Regions from separate parts of the Thermococcus sp. Bubb.Bath genome, predicted to be linked through region 2. Evidence: riboswitches for the same ligand, from Rfam matches in the RefSeq annotation. Region 2 holds a riboswitch; the other holds the start of a gene.

Region 1 (7,236 bases), 280 kb from region 2:
TTCCAGGCGTGGTACGTGCAGAGGCCCAGGCTCTCCTGGAATTTTTTCCTGACCTCCGGGTCGTTCACGTGCTCGTAGAGGATGGTGTCTATCTGCGATTCCTCGTAGGAGCGCAGGATCCTGCACACCGGGCATCCTTCGTTCATGGCTTCCTTCAAATAGATTCCTATTAAGTCCATAGGGATCACTCAGAGGTGCCTCATCATTGATTCAATCACTGCGAGTGCCCTATACGTGTTCTGGAAGTTGGATATTCCCAGCTCAAGGCTCCTCCTGAAACCGCCGTTTGAGTTCTGAAGCTGGCGGATGAACCAGATGTGCCTTTTCGGGCAGGTTGGCCTCTCATCCTGAAGTTCAAGCCCCCTGGTAGCGTAGAAGGTCGGCTCAAGATACGGCGGGAGGCTGTATGGAACTTCCGTGAAGCCGCCCCAGTCGCCGCAGAGCTCGCAGTTCCTGAAGTGGGGGCTCTTGGGTGGACGGTAACCGAGCGTGTGGAGCGTGAAAAGTGCCTGGTACGTCATAGTGGTCGTTGGGTGTTTTACACCGTATCCGGTTCCCATCCTGAACTTCATAACGAAGGCTCGTATTTTCTCCTTCTCTTCTTCACTTATCGGCTGGCCGATGGCCTTGAACGCCTTGACGACCCAGTATGTGGCCTCCAGCGGTGTTGCAGTGCCGAACTCCTCGCTCCCCCCGAGGCCGACTGCGAACTTGCCCTCAAGGGGGTTGTACTTTGTGTAGACTATGTCCACGTGCTCCCTGGCAACGTCATCTGCCCCCAGTATTGCAAGGGCCTCAAGGGCCATCGCTATTGCAACAACGGCTGTCTGTGGCTGAATTGTTCCTTCGAGGAACTCTATTGTCTTCTCCTTCTCAGGAACTTCGAGCCCCAAGAGGTCGTGGATTTTGACGGCGTAGTAGGTGTCGTTAACGTTGGTGTCATCCAAAACACTGACGAAGCAGTATCCACCGTCCTCGTGGCGGCGCTTCTCAACGTAATCGAGAACCCTATCTATATTCACAAAGCGTCCGAACTCTCCAAGCTTCGAGCCCATTCTACCGCCTCCATCAGCTGTAGAACAGGCGTCATCAGCCATTAAGGCGATTTGGCCGGAGCCAGGCGGACGCCATCGCCCTTTTTAGTTGATTGGTCTGCTTTAAAAATATTCCCGTTCAAAAAGTTCCATCGATGCTCAGCCCCATAAGGATTTTAAAATCCCTCAACTATGACATTCCGGTGATAAAATGGTAACTCTCATCCCGTTCGGCGAGAAACCAAACCGCGAGGGTGTCCACTACGCCAGAAAGCTGCTTGAAAAGGAAGGGCTTTTAGGGGAGGACGTTAATATAGTGGATGCTAGGAACCCTGAGACCCTCAGTAGACTGGTCCCCTCTGACTGCTGCTACGTAATCGGGGAACATCTGGCTACATACTCCATAGTCGGAAAGCTCCGGCCCGCGTCCCTCATCAGCGTTGATGCTCACACGGATTTGATGCACGACTACCTCGATCACGGCTCGTGGCTTGCCTACTCACTTGAGGAGCACAGGGTTGAAAGGGCGGCAGTCATTGCCCCCGTCCTCATGATACCCACCACGAAGAGGACGGAGCTCTGGACGAGACGAGTGCGTATTTATCCCGCCCTCCCAAGAACAAGGAAGACCCCTCGCGGATGGAAATCTTATCTCAACCTTGCCAATCACGGCGTTGACGGCGTCGTTGAGGATGCGAGGGAATACCTTGGAGGGGATGTGTACCTGACTGTTGACCTGGACGTTCTCAGGCCGGAGTACAGGATTGCTAGGTTTCAGCACGGTGAATTGACCCTTGATGAACTTTTGGAGCTCCTTGAGAGGGTTACGAAAGCGTTCAACGTGGTGGCCTTCGATGTGGCGGAGGTTTCGGACAGGATAAAGCGCTCCAGACTTGGGAAGGAAGCGCTGATTGAGGTTTTCCGGCTTCTGATGGAGGGATGAACGTGAAAGGGCCCACCGACGAGGAGATAAGGAACGTCATAACGCCCCTAATGCTCTCCGGAGCCAAGATGCTGGACAGGCACTGCCCTGTATGCGGCTCACCCCTCTTCGAAAAGGACGGGAAGGTTTTCTGCCCAGTCTGCGAGTACAGGGCCAAGAATAAGCGCGACTCCATTGCAGATAGGAACGTTGATGTAGAGGCAGCCCTCTGGGCGAAACTGGCGGAGCTGGCATCGGCCCTTCCGAGTGATGTGAATGCCCTTGAGAAACACTTAAGTGCAATGGAGAAGATAATAGAACTGATATTGAAGTATCGGGCATTGGAGGGAGGAGAATGAAGAACGTCAAGGTTTTGGAGGCACTTGAGGATGGGGAGAAGACCATTGAGGAGATAGCTGAAAAGACAGGGATCGACCCCATGGAAGTCAGGAGGTACCTGCTCCGTTTCTCCGAGCAGGGAAAGGTGGAGAGCTTTGAAAAAGAGGACAAAATCTACTGGAAGATAAAGGAGAAGAAGCCAGAGGAAGACGAGTTCAAGTACGTCTGATTTCTTCCCTTTGAATTTTCTATGCTTTTGTTCGTAATGGTCAAAGCTCGCGGGGTTCTAATTGCCGTTAAAGATGTTAAATTGGTTCGAGGAACCAATAAGCGCTTTGAAGCCTTTCGGAAGAATTTTGTAGAACGGAATGGAAAACAGAAGGGACAACAAAAAGAGAAGGTCAGAGCTTCTTGGCCTTCTCCCAGTACTCATTGAACTTGCCCTCAAAGAGGTTCCTGACCCTGAAGTCCCTTATCCATATCTGGGTCTCGTAGTTGAAGTAGCGAGCGGCCATGTCCTCGAGGGCAAAGAATACCTCGTCGTCGCAAATGAGCATCGGAAGCTCGAACTTGTCGAGAACCTTGAGCTCGATCTTGCCCTTCTTGCCGTAGTCGATGAGCTTCGAGGTCTTTATCCTCGGAAGGAGGTTCTCGGCCACTATTATCTTAACGGCGACGCCCCTGTCGGCGGCTGAGATTATCTCCTTCTCCAGGTTAGCTGCTATGTAACCATCGTCGGCGAGGAGTATCTTCTCCTTGACGTCTTCGAACATCTCCCTGGTCTTGAGAGTGGCGTTCCTTATTCCGCGGACGACCCATACCCTCTCGACACCGTACTTCGGAATCTCGGTCTCGATGAGCGGGTTCATGAGCTCAAGGAGCTCTTCCTTGGCCTTCTTCTTGAGTTCAAGCTCTTCCTTGATGCGCTCCTGCCACTCCTCGATGAACTTCTCGAGGATGTTCTCCGGGTGGACGGGCCTGTACTTGTTGACCTTACCGGGCTGGCTAATGGCGAATCCTTTCTTCTCGAGGCTCCTGAGAACGTCGTAGGTTCTCGGCGCCGGAACCTCAGAGACGCTGGCCAGTTCTGCCGGTGTCAGAACTCCGAACCCCACGAGTGCCACGTACGCCCTTGCCTCGTAGAGGTTCAACTCAAAGTGCTCCTGGAGGAGCTCCACCATCCTATCCTTCACCATATTACCACCACCATGTCCTTCTTACTATCTTATCTGCTAAAGGGCATATAAGTTTTTTCCTTCAGACGAAGGGTGTGTCTCCCGACACGTGCACAATAAATTCAATAACTTCTGAACCTCCTACTGGAAGTGCATGTGTATACAACACCCTTACCACCAGCTGAATTTTAAACCTTTCGATGGATGTTAAAACCGCCCGTCCATATCCACAAATACCTATGTAAGGTGGTGATAGGAGTAACTGGGAGTTGCTCAATACGCGGGCATATCCGCTAACGTCGCTTCCCTGCGAAATCGAAGGTAAACAAGCATGTAGAAATGGGGTCAGGAGGGGCCGCCGAACTCCTTCTTGAGCTCGGCGTAGAGTTCCCTCAGAACCTCCGTGTAGTCCAGTTTCCCGTTCTCTATGAGGTCCATCTTCTCCTCAAGCTCTCTTGTCTTTTCTTCACTCACCATATCACGGTATTTGCTCATCAGGTAGTGGTAGACCCTTATACCCTTCTCCGTCGGGAACAGCTTCTTTCTTCCCCTGCTCTCCATGACGTAGAAGCGCTGCAGGAGGGTCTGAACTATCTTGGAGTAGGTTGACGGTCTTCCTATCTTCCTCTCCTTCATCAGAGAGATTATGTCGCCCTGGGTGTAGAGGGAAACCTTCGGCGCCTTCCACTTCTTAGTATCGACAACCCTGAGTTTTGCCCCCTCTTCAAGGCGCGGGAGCTGCCTCATGGGTGGGGAGCGCAGCCTCGTCCATCCATCCTTGAGGATTTCCACGTAACCCTCTATCTCCGTGGACGCGACGATCGCATCTATCACTGCCCTCTCGTAGAGCACCTCCGCAGGTGGCATCTGACTCGTCATGAACCTGCGGAATATCATGTCGTACAGACGGTAGTGGTTCCTGGTCAAGTTCTTGGAGAGCTGGATTACTCCATCCCTGACCAGCTGCATGAGCCTTCCAGTATCTATCGGCCTTGTCGGCCTTATGGCCTCGTGGGCGCCTTCCTCTCCCCAGGGGCGGGGTTTGAAGTACTCCTCCCCAATCTCCTGGGTGATGTACTCCTTGGCGACCTCGATTCCCGTGTTGCTGACGTGAGTCGAATCGGTGCGGTGGTATGAGATCAGGCCCATTTCGAAGAGGTCTTGGGCTAATCTCATCGTTTCCGGTGCCGAAAGCTTCAGGAACGTGGAAGCGTCCCGCAGCATAGTGTCCGTTGTGTACGGCGGGTTCGGCTTGAGCTCCCTTTCCTCAAGGGAGACTTCCTTCACCACAACGTACTCTGGGGGCTCCACTTTTTTGCCGTCCTTCCCTACATCGAGCGTTACCCTGAGGTCGTTCTCAAGCGTCAGGCCGAGGTAGTAGGTCTCGCTGTCCACGAACTCCTGATAGCGCTGGATTATCCACCCCAGAACCGGCGTTTGGACCCTGCCAGCTGAGAAGTTCCTATCCTCAAAAACGCGCTGGAGTTCCTGGCTGAGTTCGAAGCCTATCCAGCGGTCTTCTATCCTTCTCACAATTTGGGCGTCTACCCTGCCCTCGTTTATGTCCCTCGCTTCCCTTATGGCCTTCATTATCGCGGGCCTCGTGACCTCGTGGAACTCTATCCTCTTGATGTTGGGGGTGTACGGTGAGAGGACGTTCCTTATGTCCCAGGCTATCTTTTCACCCTCCGTGTCCGGGTCGGTGGCTATTAGAATCTCGTCGACCTCCTGGGCCAGCTCGCGCATCGCCCTGACGTTGTCTATGGCGTCGCGGACGTTCGTGCTTCCGCAGCGCGGGCAGACACCTTTATTCTCCCAGTCAACAAACTGATGTCCGCAGTCCCTGCACCTCTTTATCGTGCCGTATATCGGGATGAACCTTATTGAACTGTCCTCTTCCTCGACTTTCACACCGTGATAGCCCTCACTGGTCACCAGGTCGAACATGTGTCCGCCGCTCGCCAGAATCGTCAACATCCTGTCTCCAACGCTCACCTCGTACGCCACCAGCTCCCCTATTCTCGTCTTGCTTGGCTGGCCGAAGAAGTTGGCTATCGTCCTTGCCTTGTTCGGACTCTCGACTATCATGAGGGCAGATTTGACGAGGTCTTTGACCTTCGCGCTTATCTTGCCCTCCATGACGAGGCGAACCTTCTCCCTGTCCTCATCTATCCCCCTCAGGAGCTTCTCAAGGTCGAGTTCATCGAATGGAATCATCTTAAACTCTTGGAAGCGCCAGCGCATCTGCCTGACGAGGCCGTTGAAGACCTTCTCGTTGTCCACCATCAGGACGCTGAGGCCCTTTGTTATTCCGCCCGCGAAGAGCCTGCTCGTTCTCCCCGTTGCCTGGATGTACGTCCTCACGTCGGGGATTTCTATGTACCACTTCCCTTCCTCTTCCTTCAGGCTGATGAAGGGGTCTTCCGCGAGTTTCTTGAGGACTTCCTCATCCTTGAGGGAGCTGCGCAGGAACTCCACGAGCTCGCGGAAGACGTCCAGAACGTGGTTGTGGAACTCGTTCTCTATTGGAAGGCCCTCAGCGAGGGCTTCCTCTATCTTCATGAGCTCGAACTGGGGTATGTTCCGGATAAGCCTCCTCAACCTTGCGTGGAGCTTTTCGGCCTTCTTCCTGTCCTCGTCGCTCAGGAAGTCCATTATCTCGCTCAACAATCCAAGAGCGCGGTAGATAGTGGGTCTCTCAAGGTCTATAGAAAACCTGAACTTTGGAACGCCTGTGAAGACGGCGTAGCGTATCAAATGTGGCATGTCAAGCCCCCTGACAAGGGAGCCGTAGTACGTGGCAGAGCCGATGAGGTAGTCTGCTTCACCGCTCTCAAACCTCTCAAAGGACTTCTTGTTCTTTGAACTTACGAGTTCAATCCTAAAACCGCGCTCGCGGAGATAGTTTGCGAGCTCCTCGGCGAACGCCAGCCCTTGGTCTATTGGGGTGAATATTATTCCTCCCTTTCCAAGTTTGAGGAGCAGGGACTCAAGGGTTTCTTTTATGTCTCCTTCGAGCTTTACGTAGCTGTCAACCACGTTTCTCAGGGCGTTTCTACCGCTCCCAACCTCAAAGCCGAGTAACTCGCGGTAGAGCTTTATCCTGTCGCCCCTCGCGCTCCCGGTTGCGGAGGCTATGATCATGATTCCAAGGTCGTTCTCGCGCTTGAACTTCTCTATCTCGCGCTGGAGCTCCGCTATCTTGACGTTGAGCTCCTTCAGCTTCTCGTCCCTGTCCTGGGCGCGGCCGTTCAGATAGCGCGACATCTCACGCTTGAGCTTGATTATCTCCCAGGCCTTGCCTATTACCTCATCGTTGAAGCCCAGGAGGTAGAGCGAGCGGTCTATGTTCTTACTCGCCTTGAGGAACGCATCAACGTCGTCAACGAATATGAAATCGAAGTGCTTCCCCTTCAGCTTCTCCTCAAAGTTCCGAGCCATCCACTGGGCGCTGGTTACCAGCATTGAGTAGTCGCTGGAGTCGATTTTGGCGAGCATCTCCTCCTTCTCCTTCTTCCGGAGGTTTCCATGGTAGTAGGCCAGGTTTATCTCGATGCCAGCCCTCTCAGCCAGCTTCTGGATTTTCTTAACTGTCTGGATAACGAGCTGGGTCGTTGGGACAACGAGGTAGCTCTTCTTCCCGTTGAGGGCGTGCCAGACGGCCATAAATGCTCCAAACGTGCTCTTTCCCATTCCAGTGGGGGCTATGATAGAAAAGCTCCTCCCTTTTAGAAGCCTTTTTACCCACGTTCTCTGGGCACTCCAG
Region 2 (7,236 bases):
GGGCGCTATTAGGACGTCCACTCCCGCGTTTACAAGTGCTTTCGCCATGTCTAGAACGTGCTCCAAATCGTAGTTCTTCATTCCCATGAGCATCTTCGCTTTGTCGGGGTCGAGGGAGTGAATTGAGAGGTTTACTCTATCCAGACCCGCCTCTGCCAGCTCCTCAACGAGTTTGTCGTTCAGGAGCGTCCCGTTGCTCTGCATCGAGATTACTGAAACGTTTGGATGATCTTTGAGCGCCTGCACGAGCTCAACGTGGAAGGGGTAGATGAGCGGCTCACCCTGACCGTCGAGGTGGGCTTCCAGTCCTTTTCCCTTTATCCTTGCCACCTCATCGAACCACTTCATCAAATAATCCACGTCCACAACGTAATCCAGCTTCCTCGTCCTTGAATACGGCCCCTCATCAACGGAGCAGAAGACACAGCTTAAGTTGCAGCCACTCACACCGCGTATCTGTATTAGGTTCGTCCCCCTGTCAATTAGACCGAAGGCATTGTAGCCGAGGAGGGGAACGTCGAGGTCCTCGTGGATATAGAGGACTTTTCTGTTCGTGTACCTGTTCCTGAGGAGCGCCCCAAGGTTGTTCTGGATGTAGATGGCAAGATACTTCTCGATTCCGGGATAATCGGTATCAATGAAGAGCCTTCCGTCCTTCACAATGAGCTCGGGTTTTATTCGGTATTTCCTCTTGAGGGCTCTTGCGAGCTCCTTCTTGTCGAAGTCAGCGTAAAGTGTCTCTCGCCACACCAGCCTTACGCTCTCGCCGTTGTCCTCAAAGCTCACGTGGGGAAGGGAAACCTCTATCATGGTATGGGGGTCTCGATAGCGTTTTAAAAATCCGCCGATGGATAAATAATCCTGATGTTCTGCGTTCTTCCCGGCAGCTTCACAAAACAAAAACAAGTCTTAAACAATTATTTACTTACTTAATAATGTTTTTAGTGATTAATGCACTCTTTCTGCTGGATCAGGGCTACCCCAAAATTTTTAAACCCCTGCCCATGTCTATACCCTGGTGGTGCCTATCGTCCACCGTAACACCGATTTCAAGCCCTGAACTCCAGGCGTTCCGCCCTTTTGGGTTAGTCCTAACTCCAGCACCACCGCGGCTAAGATTTTTAAGCCACCCTTCTGAGGGTATCTCATCTTCAAAAAACCGAAAAGGTGATGCCCATGCTTCCTAAAACCTACAACCCCAACGAGATTGAGCCGAAATGGCAGAAGTTCTGGCTGGACGAACGGATTTATAAATACGAGCTGGACGAAAAGAGGCCGAGCTACGCTATAGACACTCCCCCACCGTTCACGAGCGGAACGCTGCACCTCGGTCACGTGCTCAGCCACACCTGGATCGACATCGTGGCCCGCTACAAGAGGATGACCGGTTACAACGTGCTCTTCCCGCAGGGCTTTGACAACCACGGCCTCCCGACCGAGCTTAAGGTCGAGAAGGAGTTCGGCATAAGCAAGGACCAGCCAGAGAAGTTCCTCCAGAAGTGTATAGAGTGGACCTGGCAGGCCATAGAAGCTATGAGAAATCAGTTCATAAGGATAGGCTACTCCGCCGACTGGGAGCTGGAGTACCACACGATGGACGACTGGTATAAGGCGGCAGTTCAAAAGTCCCTCATCGAGTTCTACAAGAAGGGAATGCTCTACCGCGACGAGCATCCAGTTTACTGGTGCCCGCGCTGCAGGACGAGTTTGGCGAAGGCCGAAGTAGGTTACGTTGAGGAAGATGGCTTCCTCTACTACATCAAGCTCCCGCTCGCCGATGGAAGCGGCCACGTGCCTATAGCCACCACCAGGCCGGAACTCATGCCCGCCTGTGTTGCGGTCTTTGTCCACCCCGAGGACGAGCGCTACAAAGATGTGGTCGGCAAGAAGGTGAAGCTCCCAATATTCGAGAGGGAAGTGCCAGTTATAGCCGACGGGGACGTTGACCCCGAGTTCGGAACCGGTGCCGTTTACAACTGTACCTACGGCGACGAGCAGGACGTCGTCTGGCAGAAGCGCTACAACCTTCCGGTCATCATAGCCATAAACGAAGACGGGACAATGAACGAGAACGCCGGGCCATACAAGGGGCTCAAGACCGAGGAAGCCAGAAAGAAGATCGCCGAAGACCTTGAGAAGATGGGCCTCCTCTACGACAGGAAGAAGATACACCACAGGGTTCTCCGTCACACCGAGAGGAGCTCCTGTATGGCCCCGATTGAGCTCCTGCCCAGGAAACAGTGGTTCATCAAGGTGAAGGACTTCACCGACGAGATAGTTAAAGTGGCTGAGAAAATCAACTGGTATCCGCCAGACATGTTCCTCCGCCTCAAAGACTGGGCGGAGTCAATGGACTGGGACTGGGTTATAAGCAGGCAGAGGGTTTTCGGAACGCCCATCCCGTTCTGGGTCTGCGATAACGGTGAGGTAATCCTGCCGAACGAGGAAGATTTACCGGTCGACCCGCGCTTTGACAGGCCGCCGAGGAAGTGCTCGGACGGAAGTGAGCCGAAGCCGGTAACTGACGTCCTCGACTGCTGGGTGGATTCGAGTATGAGCGCCCTCATGATAAGCCGCTGGTACGACGCGATCAGAGGAGACGAGGAAGGCAAGCGCTGGTTCGAGCACAACTTCCCGACAGCACTCAGGCCCCAGGGAACGGACATCATAAGGACGTGGGCGTTCTACACAATATTCCGGACGTGGGTCCTCACCGGCGAGAAGCCCTGGGATGACATCCTAATCAACGGTATGGTGGCCGGACCAGACGGAAGGAAGATGAGCAAGAGCTACGGCAACGTGGTTGCTCCCGATGAGGTTATACCAAAGTACGGCGCCGACGCTCTCAGGCTCTGGACAGCTTTGGCACCGCCCGGGGAGGACCACCCGTTCAAGTGGGAGACAGTTGATTACAACTACCGCTTCCTTCAGAAGGTCTGGAACATCTACCGCTTCGCCGAGAGACATCTCGAGGGCTTTGATCCTGCTAATGCGCCGGAGGAGCTTGAGCCTCTAGACCGCTGGATACTCAGCAGGCTCCACCGCCTGATTAAGTTCGCAACTGAAGAAATGGAGAAGTACCGCTTCAACCTGCTCACCAGGGAACTGATAAACTTCGTCTGGCACGAGGTTGCGGACGACTACATTGAGATGATCAAGTACAGGCTCTACGGGGACGACGGGGAGAGCAAGCTCAGGGCCAAAGCTGCCCTCTACGAGCTGCTCTACAACGTGATGCTCCTGCTCGCCCCGCTCACGCCGCACATCACAGAGGAGCTCTACCAGGAGATGTTCAAGGAGCACGTCGGTGCCAAGAGCGTCCACCTACTCGAATGGCCAAAGTACGACCAGGGCAGGATAGACGAAGAGGCCGAGAAGCTCGGAGAGCTGGCGAGGGAGATAGTCGGCGTCATGAGGCGCTACAAGAACGGCCACGGCCTGTCGCTCAACGCCAAGCTCAAGCACGTTGCCATCTACGCCACAGATTCTTACGAGAAGCTCAAAACCATAGAGAAGGGCATCGCGGGAACCATGAACATCGAGAAGCTCGAGATCATCGGGGGCGAACCTGAGCTTGAGGAGCGCATCACCGAGATAAAGCCGAACTTCAAGACCGTCGGGCCGAAGTATGGAAAGCTCGTGCCGAAGATCACCGCTTACCTCAAGGAGAACGCGGAAGAGGTTGCAAAGGCCCTCAAGGAGGGCGGAAAGGTCGAGTTCGAGGTCGATGGTCAGAAGGTCGAGCTGACGAAGGACGACATCGTGCTCAGAAAAGCCGTCTTCAGCGAGGGAGAAGAGGTCGAGACGGCGGTTGTTGGGGATGCGGTAGTGCTCTTCTTCTGAACTTTTTATTTCATTGTCCCTTAATAGAGGATCCCATTCACCGGAAAGGTTATAAATCGTCTCAAAGAGCTACTTAATAGGAATATGCCCGCTGTCGTCCCTGGGGCATGTTGTCCTGGGGACGGCAGATAATATTGTTGGGGTGGTTTTGTGAATTCAGACTTGTCTTCTGAATGGTGTGCAGTTTTTATTGATGGGGGTTATCTTGCTAAAGTCCTGAAAGATGAGTTTGGTGGGACGCGCATAGACTTTCTAAAGTTGTCTGAAGTCATATGCCCCGGGAAGCGGTTGAGGACATATTACTACAATGCCTCACCGTATCAGAGTAGCCCCCCGACCTCAGAAGAAAAGGAAAGGTACCGAAAAGCAATGCGGTTTTTCCACTCAATCGATCGGTTAGAACGTTTTGAGGTAGTTACAGGAAAGACTGTCAAGAGATATACTGCGGAGGGAAAGGAGTATTTTGCTCAAAAAGGAGTCGATGTTCAGCTTGCAGTTGATCTCGTCCGTCTTAGCTGGGCGGGCCACATAAAAATTGCTGTATTGGTAGCCGGAGATAATGACTTTGTGCCTGCTGTCAAAGCAGCAAAAGATGCAGGTGTGATAGTGAAGCTGTACTATTCACGTAAAAGCTCCTCGGATGAGCTTCTGGGTACGGTTGATGAGGCGGAAGAAATAACGGAGGATCTTATAAATCAATGTGAGTTGCACTAACAGTTGTAGCACAACATCGCGGCCTTCTCTTATAACATTCATCCCGCTAAATTTTTACGTCACTTCGTTCACTTTATGGGGGTGTAGAAATTGGAAGAGGAGATTCTCAGAAAGAGGATTGAAGAGATAGAAAGCCTCCTAAAACGCATGGAGGCGAAATACGAGGAGATGAAACGTGATAACGAGATCCTTAACAGGGCTATTAAGGAGCTGAAAATAGAGAACGAGAAGCTAAAGGGTGGGAACAATGGAAGAGAATGATCTAAGGCAACGACTCCTGGAACTCTCCAAGAGGGAGGCGTCCCTCAACTTCAAGATGTACGAGCTCTACGAGGAGAACATGACGCTGGCGATTAAACTTGCCGGATACATAGCCGAGAACAGGCTCCTCGGCGGGAGCTGGAACGACGAGGAGGCAAAGAGGGTGATGGACAAGTACCTCGTAAAAGAAAAAAGTGAACAGAAAAGTCAATAGCTCCAGAGATAATCATCGATGAACCCTTCCGTTCGCAAAAAGTTTAAAAGGGATTGGCTATACCACCGACGGGTAAAATTCCGGGCGAAGGCGTCCGCCCTAAGTGCCCTCCACGGGCTAATGACGCCTGTTCTCTCCAAGACTGGAGGTGACGCCATTGAACCCGGAAGGAGAGGTACTTATAGGCTTAGTCCAGGTTATAGTGGTATTAGCCCTCTCACCGTTGATGGTGGGCATACTGAAGAAGGCGGAGGCAAGAATCGAGTCGCGGAAGGGAATCAGTATCTTCCAGCCCTACTACGACCTGGCCAAGTTCTTCAGGAAGGAGACGCTCATTTCAGAGGGGGTCGGGCCGTTCTTCGTTGCGGCGCCTTTCATAGCCTTCGGCGCGATGCTCACCTTGCCGTGGGTGCTGCCGATAATCGGCAACTTTCCGAGCTGGCTCGCTCCTACGGTTGACTTTTTCGGAGGAACGTTCATCTTCGGCCTCGCGGCGATGTCATCAATCCTAGCAACGGAAAGGACTGGGAGCTACTACACGGGCATCGGAGCAACGAGGGCCGTCAACTTCGGTGCCTTCGCGGAACCCGTCCTGATAATGGTCTTCTTCGGCGTGGCCATACTTACAGGCACGAACAACCCGTTCCTGATGAACCACAGGGTAACCGCGGAAGGCTGGTACCTCAACCCGACGCACATCCTCATAATGTCGGCCTTCTTCATGCTCCTCCTCTTCGACACCGGAAAGCTCCCCATAGAGTCCCATGGGAGCAACGAGCTCGGCATGCTCGACCAGGGGAAGGGGCTCGAGTACACTGGACCGCTCTACGCCCTCAACAGCTGGGCGGGCTACATGAAGTCCTTCATCCTCATGTCGGTCTTCCTCAACGTCTTCGCGGTTCCCTGGGGGCTCGCCACAAATGCATCCCTCTACGAGATTGCCAAAGGCACTTTCTGGCTCTTCGTGAAGATGCTCGGCCTCATCGGGGCCTTCGTGGTCGTTGAGGAGACCCTCGCGAAGATACGGCTGTTCAGGATAATCGACTACCTGTCGGCGAGCTTCCTGCTTGCCATCATGGGCGTCATAAGCTTCCTCATCGGGGGTGGTGGACTTTGATTAGCGTAACCACCGAAGTAATAAACCTGCTCGGCGTCACGGTGCTCCTCGTGGCGTTCCTCCTCCTAACGGAGTCCTACATGCACTCGCTTGTAAGGCTCGTGGCGTTCCAGTCGCTCCTCATAGGCACTATCCTGGCGATAATCGGCTGGGAAAAGGCCATCCCCGAGATGGTAATCCTGGCTGGCGTGACGATAGCCTTTAGGACGCTCTTAATCCCCTGGATTCTCTGGAAGGACGTGGGAAGGGACTACATCTGGCGCAACAGGGAAATCAGGACGACGCACCACGCAATCGTCGTGGGGCTGATAGTTGCCGTCCTCGCTTACTTCCTCTACGTGCCCGTTTACAGGGTTACCAGGAACTGGAGCGGAGTCATACCCTTCATACTTCTCTTCCTGAGCCTCCTCATCATAGCAGACAGGAGAAACTCACTGGCCCAGATAATCGGCTACGTCAGCGAGGAGAACGCCCTCCTCTACTTCGCGGCTATGCTGACGCCGATGCCCCTTATACTTGAGTTCGGCATACTGCTGGATATAATAGCCTTCGTCCTCCTGGCGGTCATCGTAGGAGCGGAGAAGCGCTACGGTCCGCTGGAACTGGAGGAGCTCACGGGGTGATAACATGGAGGCGGCAATCTACCTCTTAATACTTCCGTTGGCGGCCTCTCTCCTGGCGCTCGCCTCAGAGAGGCTCGCCCGGCTTATAACCCCAGCCTTTACCTTCGCCACCGGGGTCCTGGCAACGGCCATGCTTTGGAAAGGTTACACTATATCAACGCAGAACTTGTACGCGGACTGGTACTCCCTCATCATAGTGAACATAGTGAGCTGGGTGTACTTCTTCGCTTCACTTGCATCGCTTTATTACACGAAGGGCATTGAGAGGCCCTTCTTTGACCTCCGCTACTACTGGAGCTTCCTTTCGCTCTTCGCTTTCACCATGCTCTTCACGGCCCTCGTTTCCAACCTCGGCTGGATGTGGATAGGACTTGAGGGGACGACCGTCGTCAGCGCGCTCCTGATTTTAACGGAGGGCGAGAGGAGGAACGTCGAGGGTGCCTGGAGGTACATGATAGTGGCAT

The links. A riboswitch is a leader RNA that binds a small molecule or an ion and turns the genes downstream of it on or off. The one in region 2 is predicted to bind fluoride.
Region 1: linked by a shared signal. The riboswitch ahead of E3E29_RS04070 (hypothetical protein) and the one ahead of E3E29_RS02380 (respiratory chain complex I subunit 1 family protein) in region 2 are both predicted to bind fluoride.

The regions. Positions count from the first base shown of each region.
Region 1 covers NZ_SNUR01000001.1:713,913-721,148, reverse strand. Annotated here, with positions in the region: gene E3E29_RS04075 (DUF6062 family protein) at 1-179, opposite strand, end outside; gene E3E29_RS04070 (hypothetical protein) at 189-1,055, opposite strand; fluoride riboswitch at 1,074-1,144, opposite strand; gene E3E29_RS04065 (arginase family protein) at 1,246-1,977, shown strand; gene E3E29_RS04060 (Sjogren's syndrome/scleroderma autoantigen 1 family protein) at 1,974-2,315, shown strand; gene E3E29_RS04055 (helix-turn-helix domain-containing protein) at 2,312-2,524, shown strand; gene trmBL2 (HTH-type transcriptional regulator TrmBL2) at 2,697-3,491, opposite strand; gene rgy (reverse gyrase) at 3,816-7,236, opposite strand, start outside.
Region 2 covers NZ_SNUR01000001.1:432,909-440,144, forward strand. Annotated here, with positions in the region: gene E3E29_RS02355 (radical SAM protein) at 1-810, opposite strand, end outside; gene E3E29_RS02360 (valine--tRNA ligase) at 1,177-3,843, shown strand; gene E3E29_RS02365 (NYN domain-containing protein) at 3,994-4,557, shown strand; gene E3E29_RS02370 (hypothetical protein) at 4,648-4,818, shown strand; gene E3E29_RS02375 (hypothetical protein) at 4,805-5,032, shown strand; fluoride riboswitch at 5,107-5,169, shown strand; gene E3E29_RS02380 (respiratory chain complex I subunit 1 family protein) at 5,190-6,149, shown strand; gene E3E29_RS02385 (hydrogenase) at 6,146-6,772, shown strand; gene E3E29_RS02390 (proton-conducting transporter membrane subunit) at 6,777-7,236, shown strand, end outside.